4 regions of the Massilia sp. CFBP9026 genome follow, and region 3 is predicted to be linked to each of the others. Evidence: predicted binding sites of a transcription regulator. Region 3 holds the regulator's gene; each other region holds the start of a gene.

Region 1 (7,266 bases), on a different contig from region 3:
TGCAGATCATCAAGGCCGTGCTGCTGCTGTCGGGCGCCTCGTTCATGGCGTTCTCGGTGCTGGCCCAGTACAACTTCAGCCCATCGCTGCTGTTCCAGACCGCGACCGAACTGCACGCCAAGGGCGACGCGATCATGGGTCCGGGCAGCTTCATCAAGGATCCGATTTCCGCGATATCGTTCGGCATGGCGCTGATGTTCGGCACCGCCGGCCTGCCGCACATCCTGATGCGCTTCTTCACCGTCCCGAGCGCCAAGGAAGCACGTAAATCGGTGCTGTGGGCGACCACCTGGATCGGCTACTTCTACATCCTGACCTTCATTATCGGCTTCGGCGCGATCGTGCTGGTGGGCACCAACCCGGCCTTCAAGGATGCTGCCGGCGCGCTGCTGGGCGGTAACAATATGGCTGCAGTCCACCTGGCGCAAGCCGTGGGCGGCGACGTGTTCCTGGGCTTCATCTCGGCCGTGGCCTTCGCGACCATCCTGGCGGTGGTGGCTGGCCTGACCCTGTCGGGCGCCTCGGCGGTCTCGCATGACCTGTACGCCACCGTGTTCAAGAAGGGCCAGGCAACCAGCGCCAACGAGCTGAAAGTGTCGAAGATCACCACCATCTGCCTCGGCATCATCGCCGTGCTGCTGGGTATCGCCTTCGAAAAGCAGAACGTCGCCTTCATGGTGTCGCTGGCCTTCGCAATCGCCGCGTCGGCCAACTTCCCGGTGCTGTTCATGTCGGTGCTGTGGAAAGACTGCACCACCCGCGGCGCCACCGTGGGCGGCTTCCTGGGCCTGGCAACCGCGGTCATCCTGACCGTGCTGTCGAAATCGGTGTGGGTCGACGTGCTGGGCAACAGCGCAGCGATCTTCCCGTACGCTTCGCCGGCGATCTTCTCGATGGCGATCGGCTTCTTCGGTATCTGGATCTTCTCGATCACCGACAAGGGACCACGTGCCCGCATCGACCGCGCCGGCTTCGAGGCGCAGGAAGTGCGCGCCGAGACCGGTATCGGTGCGGCGGGTGCGTCGGCGCACTAAAAAGAGCTTAAGTAAGTAAAAAGGGCGGCCTGTGAAGGCCGCCCTTTTTTTATTTCGCTGCCGACGCATCCCATGGGCCGATGCTGAAGGCCGCACCTTCGATGTGGCGGACGGCGGGTTCGCCGGCGAGAAAGTCCTGCAAGCCCGCCATGAACGCCTGGTGGTCGTCGCTCGTTTCGAAGTTCGGGGTGTGATCTTCCAGCGTCTGCCAGCGCACGATGAGTGTGAACTGTTGCGGCAGCTCGATCCCGGGCGCCAGCAAATGGCCCCGGTACCCCTTCGCACGGGTGAGCAGGTGAGCGACGTCGGCAAACGCATGTCTGAACGCGTCGGTGCGTTCGGGCCGGACGAGCAGGGTGGCGATTTCGTAGATCATGATATTCCTTTCGAAGTGAATGGAGCGACTCAGGCTGGTGCGCTGGTGCGATCGGCCAACGGCCCCACCGCGATCGCGATCTTTCCCCTGAGGCCATTGTCACGGCTTTCCAGCCGCGCATGGGCAAGCGGGATGTCGGCCAGCGAATAGACGGCGCCGACATGGGGTTTCAGCTGGCCGCGCTCGATCAGGGCGCTCAGTTCGTCGAGCTTGCCGCGGTTCTGGCGGGTGAAGACGAAGTGGTAGCTGGCATTCTTGCCCCAGGCCTGGATCAGGTTCTGCGGCGCCGCGATGTCCACGATGGAGACGACGCGGCCGAGTTGCGCCAGCACGTCCGGGCTACGCGTCAGGGTGTCGCCGCCGATGGTGTCGAATACCACGTCGACGCCGTGGCCGCCAGTTTCGCGCTGGATGGCTTCGACGTAATCCTCTTTCGTGTAATCGATGACGACGTCGGCGCCCAGGGAGCGTGCGAACTCGAAATTGTCTTCCTTCACCGTGGTGAACACGCGGGCGCCCATGGCTTTGGCGACCTGGATCACGACGTGGCCCACGCCCCCCGCGCCGCCATGGATAAGGATGCTTTCCCCGGCTTTCAGCTGTGCGCGCACGGCGAGGGCTTCCCAGGCGGTGCCGCCGACAAGGGTCAGGCTGGCGGCTTCGAGATGGGTCAGCGACGCCGGTTTCTTGCCGACGATGCTCTCGGCGGCGACATGGTATTCGGCATAACTACCGGGGCCATCGAAGATTTGCGGGGTGTACCAGACTTCGTCGCCTGGCGCGAACGCGGTCACGCCGGGACCGACTTCCTCGACCACGCCCGAGACGTCGTGGCCGGTGATGCCCGGCAGCGGCACCAGGTCGGCATAGTCGCCGCGGCGGACCTGGTAGTCCAGGGGATTGATGGAGGTGGCCTGCACCCGGACCAGCACCTGGCCGGCCTGCGGTACGGGTTTCGGCACGTCGCGCAGTTCAAACGATTGCGGGCCGCCAAAAGAAGTGAGCACTTGAGCTTTCATGATTGTTCCTCGTTTCGTTAAAAAGGGATATCGGGAATTGCCGATATGTAGTGGTAAAAAAATTTACAGCTCTTTGCCAATGATCTCGGCGAGCGCACTGATGGCTGCTTCATTGCGCTTGTAGTACGTCCACTGTCCAATGCGCCTGACTTCCACCAGGCCGGCTCTTTGCAGTGTTGCGAGATAATCGGACACGGTCGACTGTGACAAGCCGACACCTTCCTGGATGCTGCTGACACAGACGCCAACCGTGTGGACATCGCCCTCATCCTGCGGAGGGAAATGATTCTCGGGATCCTTCAAGCCTTTCAAGATGTCAAGGCGTGTGCGGTTCGAGAGGGCTTTGAAGATGTCTAGCAGTTCCATGGATTCCAGTATATCGGGATATCCCGATATGTCAAGCGACGCGTTTGGAGCGCATTAGCGTTTTAAGCTGGGCTTAATTGTTTCAGTCGTTGCATCTTATTGTTTCAGTATGAAACGATGGGGCGCAAGAGGAATGCCGGGGCGCTCACCGTGATGTACGCTAAGTGTTTGAATATAGTGAAAAATTACTGTCAAGTGCCGGAAGGATCAGGGCTGGCACGCGGTTTGCAATAGCAGGTTCGACACCCACCGCATCTGAAAGGACACCGCATGACCAAGCTCTCCGCCGGCGCCGAATTCCGCAAGGCAATGAAGGAAGAATCCCCATTGCAAGTGGTCGGCGCAATCAACGCCAACCACGCCCTGCTGGCCCAGCGTGCCGGCTTCAAGGCGATCTACCTGTCCGGCGGCGGCGTGGCGGCGGGTTCGCTGGGCTTGCCCGATCTTGGCATCTCGAACCTGGACGACGTCCTGATCGACGTGCGCCGCATCACCGACGTGTGCGACCTGCCGCTGCTGGTCGACGTCGACACCGGTTTCGGCGCCTCGGCCTTCAACGTCGCGCGCACCGTGCGCACCCTGGCCAAGGCCGGCGCCGCCGCCTTCCACATCGAAGACCAGGTCGGCGCCAAGCGCTGCGGCCACCGTCCGGGCAAGGAAATCGTCAGCAAGGACGAGATGGTCGACCGCATCAAGGCGGCCGCCGATGCCCGCCCATACGACGAGTTCGTGATCATGGCGCGCACCGACGCGCTGGCCGTCGAAGGCCTGGATGCCGCCATCGAACGCGCCGTGGCCTGCGTGGAAGCCGGCGCCGACATGATCTTCCCCGAGGCGATGACGAGCCTGGAGATGTATAAACAGTTCGCCGACGCGGTCAAGGTGCCGGTGCTGGCCAATATCACCGAGTTCGGTTCCACGCCGCTGTTTACCGTCGATGAACTGAAAGGCGCCGGCGTCGGCCTGGTGCTGTATCCGCTGTCGGCCTTCCGCGCGATGAACAAGGCGGCCGAGAACGTGTACAACGCGATCCGCCGCGACGGCACCCAGCAGAACGTGCTCGACACCATGCAGACGCGCGCCGAACTGTACGACCGCATCGACTACCATAGCTATGAACAGAAGCTCGACGCGCTGTTCGCCCAGAACAAAGCGAAATAAGGAGAACCGAGGATGACGACCCAGAACAACGAGACCCCAACCTTCAAGCCGAAGAAATCCGTGGCCCTGTCCGGCGTCGCCGCCGGCAATACCGCGCTGTGCTCGGTCGGCAAATCGGGCAATGACCTGCACTACCGCGGCTACGACATCCTGGACGTGGCCGACGCCTGCGAATTCGAGGAGATCGCTTATCTGCTGGTGCACGGCAAGCTGCCGAACGAGGCCGAGCTGCGCGGCTATAAAGCCAAGCTGCGCTCGCTGCGCGGGCTGCCTGCCGCCGTCAGGAGCGCGCTCGAGGCGGTGCCGGCCGGCGCCCATCCGATGGACGTGATGCGTACCGGCGTGTCGGTGCTGGGCTGCACCTTGCCCGAGAAGGACGACCACAATCTTGCCGGCGCGCGCGACATCGCCGACCGTCTGATGGCCTCGTTCGGCTCGATGCTGCTGTACTGGTACCACTACAGCCATGCTGGCCGCCGCATCGCAGTGGAAACCGACGACGACTCGATCGGCGGCCACTTCCTGCACCTGCTGCACGGCTTCAAGCCGAGCGAATCCTGGGTGCAGGCGATGCACACCTCGCTGATCCTGTATGCCGAGCACGAATTCAATGCCTCGACCTTCACCGCGCGCGTGATCGCCGGTACCGGTTCCGACATGCACTCGGCCATCACCGGCGCCATCGGCGCGCTGCGCGGTCCGAAACACGGCGGCGCCAACGAAGTGGCGCTCGATATCCAGAAGCGGTATGAGAACGCCGACGAAGCCGAAGCCGACATCCGCAACCGCGTGGCCAACAAGGAAGTCGTGATCGGCTTCGGCCACCCGGTGTACACGATCTCGGACCCGCGCAACAAGGTGATCAAGGAAGTGGCGCGCTCGCTGTCTCTTGATGCCGGCTCGATGAAGATGTTCGACATCGCCGAACGCCTGGAGTCGGTGATGTGGGATGTGAAAAAGATGTTCCCGAACCTGGACTGGTTCTCGGCCGTGTCGTACCACATGATGGGCGTGCCGACCGCCATGTTCACGCCGCTGTTCGTCATCTCGCGCACCTCGGGCTGGGCCGCCCACGTCATCGAGCAGCGCATCGACAACAAGATCATCCGCCCGAGCGCGAATTATGTCGGTCCGGAAGACCTGCAGTTCGTGCCGCTGGCCGAACGTAAGTAATCAGTTAGCACCACCAGCCCCAACACGTCGTTCCCGCGAAGGCGGGAACCCAAGTTAGTTCGCAGGCCACGAGTGCAGTTTTTGGTCACGCACGCAAAACTGGGTCCCCGCCTTCGCGGGGACGACGGTTTTCAGGTCAGCTAATCAATCGAGCATCGCCATGAGCACCATGAACACCAACCATCTGAAGCCACTCCCCGGCACCGACCTGGACTACTTCGACACGCGCTCCGCCGTCGACGCCATCCAGCCCGGCGCCTACGACACCTTGCCTTACACCTCGCGCGTGCTGGCCGAGAACCTCGTGCGCCGCTGCGATCCCGCCTGCATGACCGATTCGCTCAAGCAGATCATCGAACGCAAGCGCGAGCTCGATTTTCCCTGGTTCCCGGCGCGCGTGGTCTGCCACGACATCCTGGGCCAGACCGCCCTGGTCGACCTGGCGGGCCTGCGCGACGCCATTGCGCTGCAAGGGGGCGATCCGGCCCTGGTCAATCCGGTGGTGCCGACCCAGCTGGTGGTCGACCACTCGCTGGCCGTCGAATGCGGCGGCTTCGATCCGGACGCGTTCACCAAGAACCGCGCGATCGAGGATCGCCGCAACGAAGACCGTTTCCACTTTATCGACTGGACCAAGAAGGCCTTCCAGAACGTTGACGTGATCCCGCCCGGTAACGGCATCCTGCACCAGATCAACCTCGAACGCATGTCGCCCGTGATCCAGGTGGAGAACGGCGTGGCCTATCCGGACACGCTGGTCGGCACCGACTCGCACACGCCGATGGTCGATGCGCTGGGCGTGATCGCGATCGGCGTCGGCGGGCTGGAAGCCGAAAGCGTGATGCTGGGCCGCGCCTCGTACATGCGCCTGCCCGACATCGTCGGCGTCGAGTTGACCGGCCGGCCCGGCCCCGGCATCACCGCCACCGACACCGTGCTGGCGCTGACCGAGTTCCTGCGCAAGTCGAAAGTCGTCTCCGCCTACCTCGAGTTCCATGGCGAGGGCGCCGCCGCACTCACCCTGGGCGACCGCGCGACCATCTCGAATATGGCGCCGGAATTCGGCGCCACCGCCGCGATGTTCTACATCGACGAGCAGACCATCAAGTACCTGCGCCTGACCGGGCGCGAGGACGAGACCGTGCACCTGGTCGAGACCTATGCGAAACAGGCCGGCCTGTGGGCCGACAGCCTGCGGAATGCCCAGTACGAACGTACGCTGAGCTTCGACCTGTCCAGCGTGGTGCGCAATATCGCCGGCCCGTCGAACCCGCATAAGCGCGTACCGACCTCGGAACTGGCGGCGCGCGGCATCGCCGGTAAAGTGGAGAATGAGCCGGGCCTGATGCCCGACGGCGCCGTCATCATTGCCGCCATCACCAGCTGCACCAACACCAACAACCCGCGCAATATGGTCGCCGCCGGCCTGCTGGCGCGCAATGCCAACCGCGCGGGCCTGCTGCGCAAGCCCTGGGTCAAGAGTTCGCTGGCGCCGGGTTCGAAAGCCGTGGCCCTGTATCTGGACGAAGCCGGCCTCACGCCCGAGCTGGACAAGCTTGGCTTCGGCGTTGTGGCGTTTGCCTGCACCACCTGCAACGGCATGAGCGGCGCGCTCGACCCGGCCATCCAGCAAGAGATCATCGCGCGCGACCTGTATGCGACCGCCGTCCTGTCGGGCAACCGCAACTTCGACGGCCGCATCCACCCGTATGCCAAGCAGGCCTTCCTGGCTTCGCCGGCGCTGGTGGTCGCGTATGCGATCGCCGGCACCATCCGCTTCGACATTGAGAAGGACGTGCTGGGCGTCGATGCCGCCCGCAAGGAGATCCGGCTGGCCGACCTGTGGCCATCGGATGAAGAGATCGACGCCGTGGTCGCCGCCAGCGTCAAGCCCGAGCAGTTCCGCAAGGTGTATACGCCGATGTTCGCGCGCGTCGTCGACGATGGCGCCGCGGTCAGCCCGCTGTACGACTGGCGTCCAAAAAGCACCTATATCCGCCGCCCGCCGTACTGGGAAGGCGCGCTGGCAGGCGAGCGCACCCTCTCCGGCATGCGGCCGCTGGCGGTCCTGGGCGACAACATCACCACCGACCACCTGTCGCCGTCGAACGCGATCATGCTCGATTCGGCCGCCGGC
Region 2 (7,266 bases), on a different contig from region 3:
CCGACGACAACGTCAAGTTCGGCGTCGCCAGCGATACCGAAGGCCGCATCTACCTCAACCCGCAAAGCTGGGCCTTCCTGTCGGGCGCCGCCAGTGCCGAACAGCGCGCACTGATGCTGGACGCGATCGACGAGCAGCTGCGCACGCCCTACGGCGTGCAGATGTTCGCGCCGCCCTACAGCGGCATGCGCGAGGACGTCGGCCGCGTCACGCAAAAGCATCCCGGCTCGGCCGAGAACGGCGCCGTGTACAACCACGCCGCGGTGTTCTACATCTACAGCCTGTACACGATCGGCGAAGCCGACCGCGCCTTCGACGCGCTGCGCAAGATGATCCCCGGCCCGGGCCTGGACGACTACCTGCAGCGCGGCCAGCTGCCGGTGTTCATCCCGAATTACTACCGCGGCGCCTACAAGGAATATCCGCGCACCGCCGGCCGCTCCAGCCAGCTGTTCAACACCGGCACCGTGGCCTGGGTTTACCGCTGCCTGATCGAGGGCTTGTGCGGCCTGAAAGGCGACCTGAAAGGCTTGACGGTGGCGCCGCAACTGCCGTCGGGCTGGGATGGCATGACGGTGACGCGGCGCTTCCGCGGCGCGACCTTCGAGGTCGACATCGAGCGTGGTACGGTCGACCGGGTCGAGGTGATATGCGACGGCGTCGCCCTGCCTGCGGCCCGCATCGACAACATCGAAACGGGCCGCACCTACCGCCTGGATGTCACGGTTCCATGACCGGTCCCGTCATTGCATCGTATGCGTCTGCTGCTGCGTATCCACCGCGAACCCGCGCTGCGCGTCCCAGTAGGTGAACCAGTAGCGCACCACGTCCCCGATCTTGAGCCCGCCCGCCGTGTAGGTGTTGTTGGCGCCGCTGAGCTGCATCCGCACGTTCTGCTGCGGCCCGTTGTTGACGGTGTAATGCACGTCGGCCCAGCCGCCGGTGGTGGTGCGGAACTGCAGCATCGTCGACGAGGTCTGGCTGACCGAGGTCGGGCCGCTCGGCTCCGGCTGCGGCGTGGTGCCGCCACCGCCCGATTCCCACACGATATCGTCGATCGCGAACTGGAAGCTCGATGACGGCAGCGCGCCGTCGATGCTCGAGATCATGAAGATGTCGTGGAGCGACTGCGCCGCGACCAGGGGTCCGAGCAGGGTCGAGACGGGAATCGAGACCTGGCCCCACTGGCCGTTGCGCGTCAATCCAAATGCCGTGGTGTTGGCCGGGAAGTTCACCCAATTCTGGTTCGTGTAGGTGTCGCCGATGCCGATCCTGAAGCCCACGTTGGCCGGGATTCGGATGCGGAATTTCACAGTGCCGTTGGCGCGGTAGTTACTCAGGTTGCGCGCCTGGCGCGCCTGGATGCCGCCGCCGAACCACTGGCCCGGCGTCGTGTAGTTCCAGGCGATGACGTTATTGCCCTCGAACGGCGCGGTATTGCCGGCGCCGGTGGAGGCCGCGTTCCACAGGAAGATGTCGGAGCTCGTCCCCGCCACCAGCTTGTTATTGACCGCTGTGGTGTCGGTGAACACGCCGAACTTGCCGGCGACTTCGGGCACGGTCTGGTCGCCCAGCTTCACCTGGCCCTTGCCGTCCATCTGGTAGACGCGCACGTAGTCGACGTACATGGTGCCGGGCAGCGGCGCCGTGACCTGGCCCGGGTTGGCGGCGTCGGTGAAGTTGCCGCCCACGGCCATGTTCAGCAGCAGGTAGAACGGCGCCTGCAGCGCGCTCGAATTGACCGGCAGCGGCGCGTTGTACATATTGTGTTCGACGCCGTTATCGACCGTCGTGAAGCGCATCTGGCTCTCGTCCCAATAGAAGCGGTAGGTGACGAAGCGATTCGCAAGCGAATTCTGGGGCACGTACCAGTTCTTGGTCTGCCACGCGGTCGAGGCGGCGCAGCTCTCGTTGCCGGGCACGCAGGCGGCCTGCTGCCAGGTGATCACGTTCGATCCGACGAAGTGGTTCGACGACGGCGCGTTGCCGTGCGCCCGCTCGGACGCCTTGTGGCCCGCCTCCATGATGTCGATCTCGCCGTTGCGCGGCCAGGTCTGCGGGCTCACGCCCAGCATCCACGCGGCCGGCCACAAGCCGGTGCCGAGGTTCGGCGCGGCCATGCGCACCTCGATCATCCCGTACTGCACCTGCACCTTGTTCTTGGTGTCGAGCCGGGCCGAGGTGAAGACGTTGCTGCCGATCGTCTGGCTGCGCGCCTGGATCGCCAGCGCGCGCGTGCCCGATTCGAAGGGCACGTTGACGATGCTGGCGTTATTGGGGCTGTAGTACTGCAGCTCGGCGTTGCCGTAGCCGCACAGGCCGATCTGGCAGCCGTTACCGTCCTGCAGGTTCCACACGCCGGTGTTGACATTGCTGCCGTTGAACTCCTCTGACCACAGCAGCTGGCCGATCACCGGGTTGGTGACGCTGGCCGCAGCTTGCGCCCCACAGGCCAGCAGGATGCCGGCGACAAGCGCATGGAAAGGTTTCCATCTCGAGCGATGATTCTGGTTCTGGTTGTTCACGTCGACTCCTCTTATCTCACTACAAGAAATGCGGCCGTGCCGGATGGTCGTGCCGCGGCTTGCCAACTTATTCGTTGGTCTCGAATGATGTCGTGCGGATTCGTGTGGAAAACGGGATTGGAAACCTTTCCAAGTCGGAATGGAAAATATAGTCTGATTTTCAGGACGTGTCTATCCGATGTGAATGGCGCGCGCGATTACCCCGCCGGCATATGCATGCGGCGGGGAATTGGTGGCGCTGAATTAAACGCTGGCGAGGATCTGCGCGACCAGCTGCTCCTGGCTGTCGCGGATGTCGAGGGTGATGCCGGCTTCGTCGGCCTGCAAGGGTTCGAGCGTGCTCAGCTGGCTGTCGAGCAGCGACGGCGGCATGTAATGACCGGGGCGATTGCTGACGCGCTCGAGTAGTACCTCACGCGGGCCGGCCAGGTGCGCGAAGCGTACATCGCCGCCCCCGCTGCGCAGCAGGTCGCGATAGGCGCGCTTGAGCGAGGAACACGACAGCACCGCCCCGCCCTCGCGTGCGGCGAGCTTGTCGCGCAGATTCAGGAGCCAGTCGCGGCGGTCATCGTCGGTCAGCGGGACACCGGCAGACATCTTGGCGACATTGGCCTCTGAATGGAAGGCATCGCCCTCGATGAACGGCACCCCAAGAGCGGCAGCCAGCTTCGCACCGATGCTGCTCTTGCCGCAGCCGCTCACACCCATGACTACCCAGGCCGTTCCCTTGTTGTCGTCTCGCGCTTCTGTCGTCATTTCTATATGTTAACGCTAACATCGATAAGGGAGATTGTAGCGTCTGTGGACGAATGATGTAAAGCGGTCATGCACCACGGTTGGGCAAATGCGCGTAGCCGGTGCCTGTTAGTGGAAATCGCAGGCGCCGCCCTGCCGATGAAGGCCAACGCAAAAAGCGTGTTTCACCTTTGAAATGAACGGCTTACCTGTCTGCGATTCCATATGGCACAGCTCTTGCTGTCAACATGATCAGGCCACCGTTTCATTTTTTGCGTCATCACCACTACCAGGGATCTTCGCCAATGAAAGATGAGAATCTGTACCGTCCTTACTCGACCGAGTCATCCTTGAACGGCTGCCCTTGCGGCAAGCACGGCTCCCAGGACGAGCATGATCGCCAGGCCCAAGCCGCCCGACTGCGGCGCGCGGGCGACGCCGAAGCGCTGTCCGGCGACTTCGTCGAGGCGGCCGCGGTGCGCGCCCTGTTTCCCCATGACGCCACGCGCCGGAACCTGATCAAGGCGGTGGGCGGGCCGACGCTGATGGCGGCGATCGGTTCGCTGCTGCCGCTGGCCAGCCTGCAGGCCAATGCGATGGAAAAAACGGGCGCGCTCGAGAAGAAGGACCTCAAGATCGGCTTCATCCCGATCAACTGCGCCACGCCCTTGATCATGGCCGACCCGATGGGCATGTACAAGGCGCAGGGCCTGAACGTCACCCTCAGCAAGACCGCCGGCTGGGCGCTGGTGCGCGACCAGATGATCAACCGCGAGCTCGATGCCTCGCACTTCCTGGCGCCGATGCCGCTGGCGATGTCGATCGGCCAGGGCGGCACGCCGCAGCCGATGCGCGTCGCCACCATCCAGAACATCAACGGCCAGGCGATCACGCTCGCCCTCAAGCACAAGGACAATCGCGACCCGCGCAACTGGAAGGGCTTCAAGTTCGCGATCCCCTTCGAGTACTCGGTCCACAACTTCCTGCTGCGCTACTACCTGGCCGAGCACGGGCTGGACCCGGACCGCGACGTCCAGCTGCGCGTCACGCCGCCGCCCGAGATGGTCGCCAACCTGCGCGCCGGGAACATCGACGGCTTCCTCGGCCCCGATCCGTTCAACCAGCGCGCCGTGTTCGACCAGGTGGGCTTCATCCACATCCTCACCAAGGACATCTGGAACGGCCATCCCTGCTGCGCCTTCGGCGCCTCGCAGGCCTTCATCGACCAGAACCCCAACACCTTCGCCGCGCTGTACCGCGCCATCCTGAACGCCACCGCGATGGCGCACAAGGCCGAGAACCGGCCCGAGATCGCCAAGGCCATCAGCAAGCCGGCCTACCTGAACCAGCCCGAGACGGTGGTGCTGCAGGCGCTCTCCGGCCGCTTCGCCGATGGCCTGGGCAAGGTGCGCAATGAGCCGGACCGCGCCGACTTCGACGCCCTGCCCTGGTATTCGATGGCGACCTGGATGCTGACGCAGATGAAGCGCTGGGGCTACCTGAAGGGCGACGTCAACTACAAGGCGCTGGCCGAACAGGTGTTCCTGCTGACCGATGCGCGCAAGCAGATGGCTGCCCTCGGCATGCCGGCGCCGGCCGCCGCGGCGAACGGCTACCGCTCGTTCACGATCATGGGCAAGACCTATGACCCGGCCAAGCCGCAGGCCTACCTGGACAGCTTTGCGATCAAGCGCGCCTGACACCGGAGAAGCCCATGCACAAGCAACTGAGGTTCAGGGCGGCGCTGTTGTCGCTGGCGCTGCTGCTGGTCGTGGTCGGCGTGTGGCACATCGCCACCGCGCCGCGCGCCGCGGCGCCAGTGGCGGCGATGAGCGCGGAGGAAGCCGAATACGCGGCTTTGATGGGACAGGCGCCGGCCGCTGCCGATGTGGCCCCGGCGCCCGATGCGGGCAGCGGCTTTCCCACGCCGGCCCAGTTCGCGCGGCTGGCGGCCGGCCACCTGGGCGATCCGTTCTACGACAACGGCCCCAACGACCGCGGCATCGGCATCCAGCTGGGGCATTCGCTGGTGCGCGTCGGCCTGGGCTATCTGCTGGCGATGCTGGTGGCGATCCCGCTGGGCTTCGTGATCGGGATGTCGCCGCTGCTGTACCGCGCGATCGATCCGTTCATCCAGGTCTTGAAGCCGATCTCGCCGCTGGCCTGGATGCCGATCGCGCTCTACACGATCAAGGATTCGTCGATCTCGGGCATCTTCGTGATCTTCATCTGTTCGATCTGGCCCATGCTGATCAACACCGCCTTCGGCGTGGCCGGCGTGCGCAAGGACTGGCTCAACGTCGCGCGCACGCTCGAAGTGTCACCGCTGCGCAAGGCCTTCCTGGTGATCCTGCCGGCGGCCGCGCCGACCATCATCACCGGCATGCGCATCTCGATGGGCATCGCCTGGCTGGTGATCGTCGCCGCCGAAATGCTGATCGGCGGGAACGGCATCGGTTACTTCTTGTGGAACGAGTGGAACAACCTGTCGCTGGCGAATGTGCTCTTCGCCGTGCTCATGATCGGCATCGTGGGCATGGCCCTGGACCTGATGTTCGCCGCGCTGCAAAAAAAGGTGACCTATGCCGAATGACCGCTTCGTCCAGGTCGACGGCCTGGCCAAGACCTACCGCGCCGGCCAGCCGCCGGTGTTCGAGCAGGTGACATTCGCGATCGAGCGCGGAGAGTTCATCTGCATCATCGGCCATTCGGGCTGCGGCAAGAGCACCATCCTGAACGTGCTGGCCGGGCTCGAAGCGGCCAGCGCCGGCACCGTGATCATGGACGGCCGCGAAGTGACCGGCCCGGGCCTGGACCGCGGCGTGGTGTTCCAGAACCACGCCCTGCTGCCGTGGCTGAGCGTGGAAGACAATATCGGCTTCGCCGTGCGTTCGCGCCACCGCGACTGGCCGCGCGACAAGGTGCGCGAACACGGCGCGCGCTTCATCGAGATGGTCGGCCTGAGCGGGGCGGCGCGCAAGAAGCCGTCCGAGCTCTCCGGCGGCATGAAGCAGCGGGTGGGCATCGCACGCGCCTTCGCGGTCGAACCCAAGATGCTGCTGCTGGACGAACCGTTCGGCGCGCTCGACGCGCTCACCCGCGGCACGATCCAGGACGAGCTGCTGGGCATCTGCGCGGCGACGCGCCAGACCGTTTTCATGATCACCCACGACGTCGACGAAGCGATCCTGCTGGCCGATCGCATTTTCTTGATGAGCAACGGGCCTCAGGCGCGGATCGCCGAGATCGTCGTCAACACGCTGCCGGCCGATCGCAGCCGCGCCACGATCCACCGCGATCCCCAGTTCTACAAGATCCGCAACCACCTGGTCGATTTCCTGGTGCGCCGCTCGAAGATGCTGCAGCAGTCCGGCGCCGACGGCGCGGAACCGCTCGAGACGCGCATCGTGCAGCCCGGCCTGGAGGACGATGCCGCACCTTCCGCACCCGACCATTACCCTGCCCGGGCTTCGGCCTGAGCGTCCGCCCTTACCACCACCACATCGATGGAGCCCACTATGATTTCATGTCGTGAAGACGTCACCAAAATGATCTTGTCCGCCAAGGTCCGCAAGGGCATCAAATGGCGTGACGTGACCGAGGCCACCGGCCTGTCGAAGGAATGGACCACGGCCGCCTGCCTTGGCCAGATGACCTTGACGAAGCCGCAGGCCGAGGCGGTCGGCAAGATCTTCGAGCTGTCCGACGAAGCCATCGCCTGGCTGCAGATCGTGCCCTACAAGGGATCGCTGCCCACGGCGGTGCCGACCGATCCCCTGATCTATCGCTGGTACGAGCTGGTGAATGTGTACGGCACCACGATCAAGGAACTGATCCACGAAGAATTCGGCGACGGCATCATGAGCGCCATCGATTTTTCGATGGACATCCAGCGCACCGAAGACCCGAAGGGCGACCGCGTCAACGTGGTCTTGTCCGGTAAATTCCTGCCTTATAAGAGCTACTAAGCTTCGTCAGGTCAGGCGCTCTCGCGCTCACGCAGGGT
Region 3 (7,266 bases):
TCCACCCCGAGCGTGATCGCCAGGTCTTCCGGATCGCGCGCCAGCGCCGGAATCATGATCAAGAGCGGCACCACCGCCAGGTCCTGGAACAGCAAAATGCCGACGGTGCGCCGCCCATGCTCGCTTTCGAGTTCGAGCCGCTCGGTGAGCAGCTTGACGACGATGGCGGTCGAGGACATCGCCAGCGCGCCGCCCAGCGCGAAGGCGGCCTGCCAGCCGAGGGCAATGCCGGGCAGGAGCCAGGCTGCCAGCAGTCCGATCCCCATGGCGGCCGCGATCGTCGACACCACCTGGGCCAGGCCCAGCCCGAACACGATGCGCCGCATCGAGCGCAGCTGCCCGAGCGAGAACTCCAGGCCGATCGAGAACATCAGGAACACCACCCCGAACTCGCCCAGCGCATGGGTGGTGGGACTGTCTTCGGCCAGGGCCAGGGCATGGGGGCCGATCAGGACGCCGACGGCGAGGTAGCCGAGCATCGGCGGCAGTTGCAGGCTACGGAAGACGACCACGCCCAGGACGGCGCAGCCCAGAAGGAGGAGGGTGAGTTCGAGGCCGGAATGCATTGGTGCGAAGCTGGGATAAACAGCAAAAGTGTTGATCTTATGGCACTAGCCAGGTGTGGTGCGGCGGTCGCTTGTTATCGTTTGTTACGACTGGCAAGTTTTTTGCTTTCCCAATTCGTTTATACTGCCAAAATGAGTGTAACCGATGAAAAAATAATGCCGAAAAGTTTTGACGAAACCCTGGCCCGGCGCGTCCTGGACCTGGGCCGCGAAACGCTGTCGATCGAAGCGGACGCCATCCGCGCGCTGCAGGCGCGCCTGGGCGACGACGACAGTTTCGTGAGCGCCGCGCAGCTGATCATGGCCTGCGACGGCCGCGTGGTCGTGTCCGGGATGGGCAAGTCGGGCCACATCGGCCGCAAGATCGCCGCCACCCTGGCGTCCACCGGCACCCCGGCCTTCTTCATGCACCCGGGCGAAGCCGCGCACGGCGACCTGGGCATGGTCACCAAAAATGACGTCTTGATCGCGATTTCCAATTCGGGCGAATCGTCAGAGATCCTGGACATCCTGCCGGCCGTCAAGCGTCTTGGCGCACGCGTGATCGCCATGACCGGTAAACCAGCCTCGCGCCTGGCCAAGCTGGCCGACGTGCACCTGAACATCGCGGTGGACAAGGAAGCCTGCCCGCTCAACCTGGCGCCGACCACCAGCACCACCGTCACCCTCGCCATGGGCGATGCGCTGGCCGTGGCGCTGCTCGACGCGCGCGGCTTCCGTGAACAAGACTTCGCGCTGTCGCATCCGGGCGGCGCGCTGGGCCGGCGCCTCCTGACCCATGTGCGCGACGTGATGCGCAGCGGCGACGCGGTGCCGAGCGTGCGCCCCGAAACTTCGCTGGTCGAAGCGCTGCTCGAAGTCACCCGCAAGGGCCTCGGCATGACCGCCATCGTCGACGCCGAAGGCCGTCCGGTCGGCGTGTTCACCGACGGCGACTTGCGCCGCGTGATCGAGCGCATGCACGACTTCTCGGACATCCAGATCCGCGACGTGATGCACGCCAACCCGCGCCGCGTGCGCCCCGAGCAGCTGGCGGTCGACGCCGTCGCCGTGATGGAAGAATTCCGCATCAACCAGATGCTGGTGGTCGATGAAGACGACCGCCTGGTCGGCGCGCTGCACATCCACGACCTGACCCGCGCCAAGGTGATTTGATGAGTGAATTCATTCCCGCCATTACCCCGCTGGCCCATATGGAACGCGCGGCCCGCATCAAGGTCATGATCTTCGACGTCGACGGCGTGCTGACCGACGGCAGCCTGACCTATGGTCCCGACGGCGAAGTCACCAAGACCTTCAACGTGCTCGACGGCCTGGGCATCCAGCTGTTGAACAAGACCGGCGTGCAGACCGCGATCATCAGCGCGCGCCTGTCGCCGATCGTCGTCAAGCGCGCGGCCGATCTGGGCATCTCGCACGTCCACCAGGGCATCCACGACAAGCGCATCGGCTTCGCCAAGCTGCTCGAGGCCACCGGCTTCACCGCCGAGCAGTGCGGCTACATCGGCGACGACGTGATCGACCTGCCGCTGTTCGCGCGCGTCGGCTTCGCCGTCGCGGTGCCGTCCGGCCATCCAGAGGTGCAGCACCGCGCGCACTACGTCACCAAGAATGGCGGCGGCCGCGGCGCGGTGCGCGAGGTGTGCGATCTCGTGATGCGCGCCCAGGGCACCTATGACCAGGCGCTCGCGCCGTACTTCGCCTGAGGTCACGCACCATGGCCACCATCGTCCAAAACAAGCGTACCGCGCATCGCTGGAATCTCCTGGCGATGATCGTGATCGGCGTCTTCTTCGCCTTCGGCAGCTTCTGGCTGCTGCAACTGATGCAGGCCTCCGACATCGACGCCCAGCTGGGCGGGCCGCCGGACGAACCGGACTACATCGTCGAGAATTTCTCGTTCGTGCGCATGACCGAGAATGGCCAGCCGAGCTATGTATTGTCGGGCAAGCACCTGGCCCACATCCCGCGCGGCGACGTCTCGCATGTCGACCAGCCGCTGCTGCGCGGCGTCGAGCCGGGCCGCCCGCCAATGACGGTGGTCGCCAGGAACGCCCAGGTGTTCCACGAAGAGCACCGGGTCGAACTGATGGGCGACGTCGACCTGCAGCGCCCGAAGACCGCGCAGAGCGAGTCCTTGCACTTGCGTAGCCAGGCGCTGACCGTGCTACCCGACGAAGAGATCGTCAAGACCGACCTCCCGGTTGACCTGCAGCTTGGGGCATCGAGCGTGAAAGGCACCGGCATGGTCGCCAACAACGCCACCCAGCAAGTGCACATGTCCAGCCGAGGCCAGATAATCTATCCGCCACGCCCGCGCCAGTAAGCCCTGCACCGTGTGATAACCCAGGACCAGCATTCCCTATCATGAAAAAATTATTTGCCGCCGTACTCCTTTCCCTGCTGTCGCTGACGGCAGCCGCCGAACGTGCCGACTCGCTCAAGCCCGCGCAGGTCGAATACGATTCCGCCGATCTCGACGGGGTCAACGGCGTGCGTACCCTTACTGGTAACGTGATCCTTACCCGCGGTACGCTGTTGCTCAAGGCCGACCGCGCCGTGGTCAGGGAAACGCCCGAAGGCTATATGACGGTAACGCTCACCGCCAACAACGGCAAGCTCACCACGTTCCGCCAGAAGCGCGACGGCGGTCCCAACCTGTGGGTCGAGGGCCAGGCCGAGCGCATCGAGTACGACGAGCGCGCCGAGCTGGTGCGCCTGTACTCGAATGCCCTGATCAAGGAACTGGAAAACGATCAACTGAGCAACCAGGTCACCGGCCCTTTCATCTCGTATGACAGCCGCAAGGAAGTGGCCACCGTGCGCAACGACGTCAGCGGCCAGAGCAAGGTTGGCGGCGGTCGCGGCACCCTGATCCTCTCGCCCAAGCGCACCCCAGCCGGAGGAGCGCAATGACGGCAATCCCGATGGAGCTGGGCGATTGCAGCACCCTGGTCGTCAAGGGCCTGCAGAAAAGCTATGGCAAGCGCCTGGTGGTGCGCGACGTGTCGCTGCAGGTCGAATGCGGTGAAGTGGTCGGCTTGCTGGGCCCGAACGGCGCCGGCAAGACGACCTCGTTCTACATGATCGTCGGCCTGGTGCCGTCGGACGCCGGCTCGATCGACATCAACGGCACCGACATCACCAGCCTGCCGATCCACCGCCGCGCCGTATTGGGCCTGTCCTACCTGCCGCAGGAGGCCTCGGTATTCCGCAAGCTGACGGTCGAAGAGAACATCCGCGCCGTGCTCGAGCTGCAGAAGGACAACGGCAAGCCGCTGTCGAAAGACCAGATCAACGAGCGCCTCGACACCCTGCTGGCCGACCTGCAGATCGAGAAGCTGCGCGAGAATCCGGCGCTGTCGCTGTCGGGAGGCGAACGCCGCCGCGTGGAGATCGCGCGCGCGCTGGCGACCAATCCGCGCTTCGTGCTGCTCGACGAACCGTTCGCCGGCGTCGACCCGATCGCCGTGATCGAGATCCAGCGCATCGTGCGCTTCCTGAAGGAGCGCCAGATCGGTGTCCTGATCACCGACCACAACGTGCGCGAGACGCTTGGCATCTGCGACCGCGCCTACATCATCAACCAGGGCGCGGTGCTTGCCTCCGGCCGCCCTGACGACATCATCGCGGACGAGTCGGTGCGCCGCGTGTACTTGGGTGAACACTTCCGCATGTGAGCGACGCCTAGATGAAACAGTCCCTGCAACTCCGCACTTCGCAGCACCTCGCGCTTACGCCGCAACTGCAGCAGTCGATCCGGTTGCTGCAACTGTCGACGCTCGAGCTGCACCAGGAGATCGAGCAGATACTGGGCGATAACCCCTTGCTCGAGCGGCTCGACGATCCGCTCGACCGGTCGGTGCGTTTGCTGGCCGATGGCGCGATCAACAATGCACCCGCCAGCGGCGAAGCGCCGCCGGCGCCCGGCCAGCAGGCCGAGGGCGAGGGTGCGCCGGCGCAGGATGGCGAAGGTTTCGAGGGCGGCGCCGACAACGATCGCGTTGATGCCGACTGGAGCGAGGGCGGTGCGCCGTCTTCCGGCAGCGGCGGCGAGGACGAGGACGGCCGCCCGCAACTGGAAGCCTGCGCCATCACCCTGCGCGAACACCTGATGGAACAGGTGCGCGAAGCCACCCTGTCGGCGCGCGACCGTGCGCTGGCCGAGCTGGTGATCGATGCGCTGGACGACAACGGCTACATCGAGGAACCGCTCGACGAGATCCACGCGCGGTTGCCCGAAGAGCTCGATATCGAGATCGACGAGCTGCGCTGCGCGCTGGCGCTGGTGCAGAGCATGGACCCGGTGGGCGTCGGCGCGCGCAGCGCGGCCGAGTGCCTGGCGCTGCAGATCCGGCGCATGCCGGGTGTGCCGATGGTCACGCGCCGCATGGCCCTCAAGATCGTCGAGGGTTACCTGAGCTGGTTCGCCCAGCGCGAATACAGCAAGCTGAAAAAAGCGCTCGACTGCGACGACGAAGACTTGCGCGAGGTGCAGGCCGTGGTGCGCCAATGCAATCCGCACCCGGGCGCGGCGTTCGCTTCGAACGTGTCGGACTATGTGGTGCCGGACGTGATCGTGCGCCGTTCCAAGAGCGGCTGGGCGGTCACCCTGAACCCCGACGTGATGCCGCGCCTGCGCGTCAACAGCCTGTACGCCAGCCTGCTCAAGCAGGGCAAGAGCGAGGCGCAGATGGGCGCGCAGATGCAGGAAGCGAAGTGGCTCATCAAGAATATGCGCCAGCGTTTCGACACCATCCTGCGTGTGGCGGAGGCCATCGTCGAGCGCCAGCGCAATTTTTTCTCCCATGGCGCGGTTGCCATGCGGCCCCTTGTTTTACGTGAGATAGCTGATACACTAGGCCTACACGAGAGCACAATTTCTCGTGTCACAACCCAGAAATACATGCTGACCCCGCACGGCATGTTTGAGTTGAAGTATTTCTTCGGCAGCCACGTTGCCACCGAGGCGGGAGGCGAAGCATCCTCGACGGCAATCCGTGCGCTCATCGCACAATTGACAGGAGCAGAAGACCCTAGGAACCCTTTATCCGATAGCAAGATCGCGGAGATGCTCGGGGAACAAGGCATGGTCATCGCGCGCCGCACGGTTGCAAAATACCGTGAAGCCCTCAAGATACCCCCTGTAAGCCTCCGCAAGTCCTTGTAACTGCGCCGTCCACACCCGTCGTGCCTTGTCGCGTTGGTGCGGTCCACACGGTGCAACATTTTCAAAGGAGTGTGTATGAACCTCACAATCAGTGGCCATCATCTCGAAGTAACCCCCGCCATCCGTGAATACGTTCAGAATAAGCTCGAGCGCATCATTCGCCATTTCGACCAGGTGATCGACACCCACGTCTTCCTGGCCGTCGACAACCTCACTGAAAAAGAAAAAAGGCAGAAAGCAGAGATCAACGTCCAGGTGTCGGGAAAGACCCTGCACGTGGCAAGCGTTGCACAAGACCTGTACGCCGCGATCGATACGCTGATGGATAAGCTGGACCGACAGATCCTCAAACACAAGCAGCAACTGAAAGACCATAGCCGTACTTCGATCAAACGCATGCCGGAAATCGACGGCGAAGACGCTGCTGTCGCCTGATCAGGCGCAGGGCTCACACTAGCTAAGGGCGTCTGAGGGGACGCCCTTTTTGCATCCAGCCTCCCCGGTACTACGCGCATCTATGTGTTCGGTAAAATGCATGTCTTTCCATTACGGATCACGCCATGACCGACCACGTCCTGACCCGCATCGCCAACCGCACCGGCATCATCACCCTGGACCGCCCAAAGGCGCTCAATTCGCTGTCGCTCGAGATGGTGCGCGCGCTGACCGACGTGCTGCGCGCCTGGGAGCATGACGGGCAGGTCGAGGCGGTCGTACTGACCAGCAGCAGCGAGAAGGCCTTGTGCGCGGGCGGCGACATCCGCTTCTTCCATGAGGTCGGCCATGCGTCGCCGATGGGCGGCAGCGCGCTGCTCGAGGATTTCTTCACCGAAGAATACGCGCTGAACCACCTGATCCATTTCTATCCGAAGCCCTATATCGCCATCATGGATGGCGTCGTGATGGGCGGCGGCATGGGCATCGCCCAGGGCGGCCCGGATTGCGGGCTGCGCATCGTGACCGAGCGTACCAGGATGGCCATGCCCGAGGTGAACATCGGCCTGTTCCCCGACGTCGGCGGCAGCCACTTCCTGTCGCATGCGCCGAGACAGCTGGGCAACTACCTGGGCCTGACCGGACTGACGATCGGCGCCGCCGACGCGCTGTATATCGGCCTGGCCGACGTGTTCGTGCCAAGCGCCGAGTTGCCTGACCTGAAGGCATTGATCGCGTCGACGCAAGGCGCCGGGCTGCCGGCGGCGATCCGCGCCTTCGCGGCGCCGTTTGCTGCAATGGCGGGGGCAAGCGAATTGCAGGTCCGGCGCAAGAGCATCGATGCGCATTTCGGCGCGGCGTCGGTCGCCGCGATCATGGGATCGCTCGAAGGCGACGCAACACCGTTCGCACACAAGGCGCTGGCCGCCATGCGCCAGCGTTCGCCCCTGTTGATGTGCGTGACCCACGAACTGCTGGCGCGCGGCGCCGCGCTCGACGTGGCCGACTGCCTGCGCATGGAACGCTCGCTGGTGCGCCACAATTTCGAGCATGGCGAAGTGCTGGAAGGCATACGCGCACTGGTAATCGACAAGG
Region 4 (7,266 bases), on a different contig from region 3:
ACTTGGTGCCGCCTTCCATGATCATATTGCCGTGGCCCGCGGTGGCGCGCTTGCCCATCTTCTGGGCCCAGTAGCGCGAGTAGTCGAGCGAGGCGATGCGGCCATCCTTGATCAACTGGGTGCGCTCGCGCGCCAGCAGCGATTCCTCATCCCATGGCGAGACCGGCACGTCCTTGTCCCACGGATCGGCCCAGACATTCACCTGGCTGTCGAACAGCTTGTCGCCCAGGCGGTTCTTGCCGCCGGCCTTGGACAGGAAGCTGCGGCCTTCATCGGCCGAGCGCGCATCGAAAGCACTGAACATATTGCCGAGGATTTCCGAGGTCGCCGCCGGTTCCAGGATCACGGTATAGCGGCCCGGCTCCAGGGCACGCGCCTCGACCGAACGCAGCGCCTTCTCGATGGCGACTTCCGACGCTTCACGCGCATCGAAACGCGCCGCATCGACCGCCGAGCGGGTCACCCAGCCCGAACCCCGGCCGTCTTCGGTGCGCGCGGTGAGGCTGAATGACAGGTCGGTGAAGTCCTGGTGGCCGAACACGCCGTTCGAGTTGGCGATGGTCGTAAAGCTCGTGCGGTCGGTGAAGAAGCCCGCGGTGACGAGCTTGTTCTTGCGCGCCAGTTCGATGGCGGTCGCCGCGACATCGGCCCGGAAGTCCGGATCGATAGCCGCGGTCTTGGTGACGAAGGTATTGGTGGCGCGGTATTCCTGCTTGGCGATAGCCGGCATGAATTCCGGATTTTCCGGCGCCAGCTTGGCCAGCTCTTCGGCGCGGCGTACCGCCCGTTCGAGCGACTTGTCATCGAATTCGTTGATTACGGCAGTGCCGCTGCGCTTGCCGAAGGCCACGCGCACGACCAGCTGCATGTCTTCGGTCAGGCCGGCGGTCGACACGCTATTGCGCGCGAAGCGCACATTGCCGACCCGGCTGCCGCCGATCTGCACCGTGCACTCGTCGGCTTTCGACAGCGACAGCACGCGATCGGTAATTTTCTTTGCTTGTTCCTGGTTCAGGGTTTTCATCCTGGTCTCCTTATCCGATCTTGCGTGCGGTATTGATGACGTTGATGCCGTTGAAGCGCGTGGTGCTCGATCCATGCGACACCGCGCTCACCTGGCTCGGCTGGCCCTTGCCGTCGAAGAAGGAGCCGCCCATGCGCCAGTCGCGCTCGTCGCAGATGGCCGAGCAGGCGTTCCAGAATTCCTGGGTGTTCGCCTGGTAGGCCACGTCTTCCAGTGGACCGGTGATCTTGCCGTTCTTGATCTCGTAGTACAGCGTACCGCCGAACTGGAAGTTGTAGCGCTGCTGGTCGATCGAGTACGAGCCGCGGCCCAGGATGTAGATGCCCTTCTTGACGTCCTTGACCATCTCGTCCGGGGTCAGGCGCGCTTTGCCCGGCTCCAGCGACACGTTCGGCATGCGCTGGAACTGCACCGTGCTCCAGCTGTCGGCATACGAGCAGCCGTGCGATTCCTTCTCGCCGATGATGTGGGCCTGGTCGCGCGTGGCCTGGTAGTTGACCAGGATGCCGTCGCGGATGATGTCCCACTGCTTGGCCGGCACGCCCTCGTCGTCGTAGCCGATCAGGCCCAGCGAGCCCGGCGTGGTGCGGTCCGCCACGAAGTTGACGCGCTCGGCGCCATACTTGAATTTCTTGCTCTGCCACTTGTCGAGACCCACGAAGCTGGTGCCGGCGTAATTGGCTTCGTAGCCAAGCACGCGGTCGAGTTCAGTCGGGTGGCCGACGTTCTCGTGGATCGTCAGGAACAGGTGTTCGGGAGAGAGCACCAGGTCGTACTTGCCCGGCTCGACCGACTTGGCGCTGAGCTTCTCGCGCGCCTGCTTGCCGGCCAGGCGCGCATCCTCGACGATGTCGTAGGACTTGGTGTACAGCGTGGTGACGCCGCCGGCGGCGCGCACCTTGTCTTCGGCGCGGGCGTCGAAATATTCATAGCCCATCGAGGCCGGTGCGCCCAGGCCGCCGCGCGAGCGGAACTTGCCGGTCTTCTGGTCGACCGCGGTGGCATTGATCGGGGCCCACAGGCGGTGCACGTCCTGGTCGATGTAGGAGCCGTCGGTCGATGCGAAGTATTTTTGCTGGTTGATCTGGAATAGCGAAGCGGTCATGAAGTTCGCGCCCGCATCCAGGCCGGCCTTGTTGGCGGCGATCAGCATGTCGGCCTTTTCCTTGACCGGCAGGGTGCGCCAATCCTTCTTGATCGGCGTGGCCCAGGCCACCTCGCCCACGCCCTTCACCGGCGCCAGGCGTACTGGTTCGATCTGCAGCTTGGCGTTGGCCTTGGCGATCGCCACCGCCTGGCGCGCGGCCTGGGCGATGCCGTCCGCGGTCATGCTGTTGGTCGAGGCAAAACCGTAGGCGCCGTCGGCGATCACGCGGATGCCGACACCGCTCGACTCGGTGTTGTTGATGCTTTCGACGTTCAGGTCGCGCGTGATGATGAACTGGTTCAGGTAGCGGCCGATGCGCACATCGCAATAGGATGCGCCGGCTTGCGTGGCCGCGCCCATCGCGGTATCGGCCAGGACCTTCTTGGCGCTTGCCGCCATCGGTTTGAGCAGGTCTTCGGCCGCGATCGCGTTGCCGAAGACCGGAATGAGCATGGCGCCGGCAGTGCCGGCGCCGATCTGCAGGAATTTACGACGTTCCATATGTGTTATCCGTTTGCGTTCACACTAATGTTAGCGTGTACCCGTCGTTCCCGCGCAGGCGGGGATCCAAGTTCTCAGCGTAGTGGCAAGCGCATGCAAACTTGGGTTCCCGCCTGCGCGGGAACGACGGTGCTGGGGCCGCGGGTGATTACACCGCGTCCGACAGCGACGTGAAGTTGAAGTCGCGGATCTTCATCGACGGGATCAGCATCGAGTAACGCGCCTCGTCGGCGCCGATGACTACCGGCCTGCCGATTTCCTCGATATTGTTCAGCATCGAGACCGGGCTCTCGTTGAAACGGAAGTTCTTGATCGGATGCTTGATCTTGCCGTTCTCGACGTAGAAGGTGCCGTCGCGCGTCAGGCCGGTCAGCAGCACCGACTGCGGGTCCACCATGCGGATGTACCAGGTGCGGGTGACCAGCACGCCCTTCTTGGTGTTGGCGATCAGCTCTTCGGTGGTCTTGTTGGTGCCGGCCATGATGATGTTGCCGGCCGCGCCCACCGCGCGCTGCTTCTTCTGCTGCGCCCAGAAGCGCGAGTAGTCGAGGGCATTGATCTTGCCGTCCTTGACCAGTTCGACGCGTTCGCGCGGCAGCATATTGTCGTCCCACGGCAGCACGGCGACATCCTTGTCCCACGGGTCGGACCAGATATTGACCTGGCTGTCGAACAGCTTGTCGCCCAGGCGGTTCTTGCCGCCGGCCTTCGACAGGAAGCTGCGGCCCTCGTCGGCGCGGCGCGCGTCGAAGCCGCCCAGCATGAAGGACAGCAGGTCCGAGGTCGCGGCCGGCTCCATGATCACGGTATAGCGGCCCGGCTCCAGCGCCTTGGCGTCGACCGAGCGCAGTGCCTTCTCGATCGCGATCTCGGCCGCTTCGCGCGGGTCGAACTTGGTAACGTCGCGCGCCGAACGCTTGACCCAGCCCGAACCGCGGCCGTCTTCGGTACGCACGGTCAGGGTGAAGTCGAGCGAGCTCGAATCCTGGTGGCCGAACAGGCCGTTGGAGTTGGCGATGGTCTCGAAGCTGGTGCGGTCGGTGAAGAAGCCGGCCGAGACCAGGCCGCGCTTGCGGCAACCTTCGATGGCGTAGGCGGCGGCTTGTGCGCGGTATTCCGGATCGATGTCGGCGGTCTTCTGGACGAAGGTGTCCGACTTCTTGTACTCGGTCTTGGCGATCGCCGGAATGAATTCCGGATTGTCCGGCGCCAGCTTGGCCAGGTCTTCGGCACGGCGCACCGCGCGCTCGATCGACTTGTCGTCGAACTCGTTGATGGTGGCCGTGCCCTGCTTCTTGCCGAAGGCGACCTGCACTTGCACGCGGGTGTCGTCGGCCAGGCCGGCGGTCGAGACGGCGTTACGGGCGAAGCGGATATTGCCGATGCGGCTGCCTTCGATATTGACGATGCACTCGTCGGCCTTGGACAGCGACATCACGCGGTCGCTGATCTTTTTCGTTTGTTCCTGGGTCAAGATGCTCATGTGCGTTCCTGCCTTAGCCGATCTTGCGAGCGGTGTTGATCACGTTGATGCCGTTGAAGCGCGCGGTCGACGAACCGTGCGAGACGATGCTGATCTGCGGCGGCTGTCCCTTGCCGTCGAAGAAGGAGCCGCCCATGCGCCAATCGCGCTCGTCGCAGATGGCGCTGCAGCCGCCCCAGAATTCCTGGGTGTTCGACTGGTAGGCCACGTCTTCCAGCATCTGGCCGATCTTGCCGTCCTTGATCTCGAAGAACAGCTGGCCGCCGAACTGCGAGTTGTAGCGCTGCTGGTCGATCGAGAACGAACCGTCGCCGATGATGTAGATGCCCTTCTTGATGCCCTTGACCATCTCGTCCGGGGTCAGCCTGGCCTTGCCCGGCGCCAGCGACACGTTCGGCATGCGCTGGAATTGCACCGTGTTCCAGCCATCCGCGTACGAGCAGCCGTGCGATTCCTTCTCGCCGATGATGTGGGCCTGGTCGCGCGTGGCCTGGAAGTTGACCAGGATGCCGTCCTTGATGATGTCCCAGCGCTTGGTCTTGACGCCTTCGTCGTCGAAGCCGATCGCGCCCAGCGAACCCGGGGTGGTCTTGTCGGCGTACAGGTTGACGATCGGGGCGCCGTACTTGAAGGTCTTGGACTTGAGCTTGTCGACCGTGGCGAAGCTGGTGCCGGCGTAGTTGGCCTCGTAGCCCAGCACGCGATCGAGTTCGGTCGGGTGGCCGACGTTCTCGTGGATGGTCAGCCACAGGTGTTCCGGCGACAGCATCAGGTCGTACTTGCCCGGCTGGACCGACTTGGCGGTCAGCTTGCGCTTGGCGTCGCGGCCCGCGGCGCGCGCGTCCTCGACGATGTCGTAGGTCTCGGTGTACAGGGTGGCGACGCCGCCCGCGGCCTTGATCTTGTGCTCGGGGCGGGCGTCGAAGTATTCATAGCCCTTGCCCACCGGGGAACTCAGGCCGTCGCGCGAGCGGAACTTGCCGGTGGCCTTGTCGACCGCGGTAGCCGACAGCGGCGCCCACAGGCGATGCACGTCCTGGTCGATATACGAGCCGTCGGTCGATGCGAAGTACTTCTGCTGGTTCACCTGGAACAGCATCGTGCGCATGAAGTTGGCGCCGCCTTCCATGCCCGCCTTGTTGGCGGCGATCAGCATGTCGGTCTTCTCGGCGATCGGCACCGTGCGCCAGTCCTTGGTGTACGGCGTGCTCCACGAAACCTCACCGACGCCCTTGACTGGTGCAAGCTGCACCGGTTCGGTCTGCAGCCTGGCGTTGGCTTTCGCGATCGCGACTGCCTGGCGCGCGGCGTTGGCGATGCCGTCGCTCGACATGTCCGAGGTGGCGGCGAAGCCGTAGGCGCCATTCACGATCACGCGCACGCCGACGCCGGCCGATTCGGTATTGGCGACATTCTCGACGTTCAGGTCGCGGGTGGTGATGAACTGGTTGAGGTAGCGGCCGATGCGCACGTCGGCGTAGCTGGCGCCGGCCTTGGTGGCGGCGTTCAGCGCGACGTCGGCCAGGGCCTTCTTGGCGGCGACGGGCATCGTGCTGACCAGTTCCTCGGCAGCGATCGCGCGACCGAATGGCAACAGCATCGAGGCGGCGGCCAGGCTGCTGAGATTGAGAAAGGTACGGCGTTCCATGTGTTCTCCTGAATGACCTACTTCCGGGCAGCGGTTCCGCAAAACAGCTCGGCGCCGCTCTTGTATGTACATCGCTATTGTTGTGGATTTGCCTGTGTGCCACGCGGCAAACCTCTCAACCATAGCATTGACTTAACGTTTTGAATAGGCAATCTTTGTGCCACCTCAATGCAACGTTCTCTGCCTGTGCAAGGCAGTGTCTGTACGATGAACATTCCTCGTATATGCATATACGGGGAACGCTTGACTATGGAGGTTGCCTGTTCGATCATCTTCGGGTTGACGGCGGCGAACCCGCCTGCCGTCCGACCCATCACGGAGACCTCGCACGATGAAACGACTGATCCTGGCCGCGATGCTGGCAACTGGCCTTGCCGGCGCCGCGCACGCGGACGACGCCCTCAAATCCGCCATCGCCGGCGAACACCGCGCCGCCGCCAACAAGGCCCGCGACACCTACCGCCATCCCTACGAAACCCTGACCTTCTTCGGCATCAAGCCGACCATGACGGTGATCGAGCTGTCTCCGGGCGGCGGCTGGTACACCGAGATCCTGGCGCCCTACCTGCGCGACCAGGGCAAGCTGTATGGCGCCGTGCCGGACGCCGAGAGCCGCGGCGGCAAGGCATTCCGCGACCGGATGGCCGCCAATGGTGCCGTGTACGGCAAGGTGACCCCGGTCCAGTTCGCGCCACCTGACAGCATCGCGCTGGGCGCCCCGAACAGCGTCGACATGGTGGTCACCTTCCGCAACCTGCACAACTGGCTGGGCAATGGCGACGACGCCGTGCTCACCGTCCTGAAAGAAGCGCACAAGGTCTTGAAACCGGGCGGCGTGCTGGGCGTGGTCGAGCACCGCCTGCCGGCGAAGATGACGCAGGATGCCAAGGCCTCGAGCGGCTATATGCACGAGGCGTATGTGATTCGCATGGCCGAACGCGCCGGCTTCAAGCTGGCCGCCAAGTCGGAAGTGAACGCCAATCCGAAGGACACCGCCGACCATGAAAAAGGCGTGTGGAGCCTGCCGCCGGTACTGACCAACAAGGACAAGGACCGCGAAAAGTACCTCGCCATCGGCGAGAGCGACCGCATGACGCTCAAGTTCGTCAAGCAGTAACGGGGAACCCCGGTCGCGGAGGAAGGCCACGCCTCTCTCCGCGACGATTCTTGTATTTCCTTTTGCGCCGCCTGTGGTTATTCTTCCAATTGCATCCTGCATCGTCCACCGAAGGAAACCATGAAGACTCTGCCGACATTGCGCCTGGCCGCCCTCCTCCTTGGCGTCTGCAGCGCCGCGCACGCCCAGGATACCGTGCCGCCCGAAGCCCAGGCCATGCCGGCCCCCGCTCCGGCCCCGGCGCCTGCCGTTACTCCCACCGTTGCGCCCCCTGCCGCCAAGAGCGCCGTGCCCGCGCCGGTCCTGCCTGCGGTCGAGAACTCGGTGGTGAAGATCTTCGCCACGA

The links. The regulator sigma-54, encoded in region 3, starts transcription at its own class of promoters, with help from an activator protein. The targets are predictions, from matches to a motif close to TGGCANGNAANCTGCTTT.
Region 1: a site for sigma-54 is predicted at 3,010-3,027, ahead of prpB (methylisocitrate lyase). Genes of this name have one in related genera too.
Region 2: a site for sigma-54 is predicted at 3,487-3,504, ahead of SOM28_RS11095 (CmpA/NrtA family ABC transporter substrate-binding protein). Genes of this name have one in related genera too.
Region 4: a site for sigma-54 is predicted at 5,949-5,966, ahead of SOM28_RS24745 (TldD/PmbA family protein). Genes of this name have one in related genera too.

The regions. Positions count from the first base shown of each region.
Region 1 covers NZ_JAXCWH010000008.1:175,046-182,311, reverse strand. The annotation lists gene SOM28_RS20000 (cation acetate symporter) at 1-1,034, shown strand, start outside; gene SOM28_RS19995 (antibiotic biosynthesis monooxygenase family protein) at 1,084-1,410, opposite strand; gene SOM28_RS19990 (zinc-dependent alcohol dehydrogenase family protein) at 1,440-2,429, opposite strand; gene SOM28_RS19985 (ArsR/SmtB family transcription factor) at 2,493-2,795, opposite strand; gene prpB (methylisocitrate lyase) at 3,066-3,956, shown strand; gene prpC (bifunctional 2-methylcitrate synthase/citrate synthase) at 3,969-5,129, shown strand; gene acnD (Fe/S-dependent 2-methylisocitrate dehydratase AcnD) at 5,299-7,266, shown strand, end outside.
Region 2 covers NZ_JAXCWH010000003.1:616,311-623,576, reverse strand. The annotation lists gene SOM28_RS11110 (GH36-type glycosyl hydrolase domain-containing protein) at 1-734, shown strand, start outside; gene SOM28_RS11105 (glycoside hydrolase family 16 protein) at 744-2,525, opposite strand; gene SOM28_RS11100 (gluconokinase) at 2,769-3,281, opposite strand; gene SOM28_RS11095 (CmpA/NrtA family ABC transporter substrate-binding protein) at 3,566-4,960, shown strand; gene ntrB (nitrate ABC transporter permease) at 4,975-5,853, shown strand; gene SOM28_RS11085 (ABC transporter ATP-binding protein) at 5,843-6,739, shown strand; gene cynS (cyanase) at 6,779-7,228, shown strand; gene gntR (HTH-type transcriptional regulator GntR) at 7,240-7,266, opposite strand, start outside.
Region 3 covers NZ_JAXCWH010000012.1:18,921-26,186, reverse strand. The annotation lists gene SOM28_RS23455 (monovalent cation:proton antiporter family protein) at 1-566, opposite strand, end outside; gene SOM28_RS23450 (KpsF/GutQ family sugar-phosphate isomerase) at 699-1,721, shown strand; gene SOM28_RS23445 (KdsC family phosphatase) at 1,721-2,272, shown strand; gene lptC (LPS export ABC transporter periplasmic protein LptC) at 2,284-2,892, shown strand; gene lptA (lipopolysaccharide transport periplasmic protein LptA) at 2,934-3,482, shown strand; gene lptB (LPS export ABC transporter ATP-binding protein) at 3,494-4,246, shown strand; gene SOM28_RS23425 (RNA polymerase factor sigma-54) at 4,258-5,736, shown strand; gene hpf (ribosome hibernation-promoting factor, HPF/YfiA family) at 5,812-6,171, shown strand; gene SOM28_RS23415 (enoyl-CoA hydratase/isomerase family protein) at 6,297-7,266, shown strand, end outside.
Region 4 covers NZ_JAXCWH010000014.1:62,996-70,261, reverse strand. The annotation lists gene SOM28_RS24760 (TldD/PmbA family protein) at 1-1,024, opposite strand, end outside; gene SOM28_RS24755 (TldD/PmbA family protein) at 1,035-2,672, opposite strand; gene SOM28_RS24750 (TldD/PmbA family protein) at 2,821-4,155, opposite strand; gene SOM28_RS24745 (TldD/PmbA family protein) at 4,169-5,803, opposite strand; gene SOM28_RS24740 (class I SAM-dependent methyltransferase) at 6,135-6,920, shown strand; gene SOM28_RS24735 (S1C family serine protease) at 7,041-7,266, shown strand, end outside.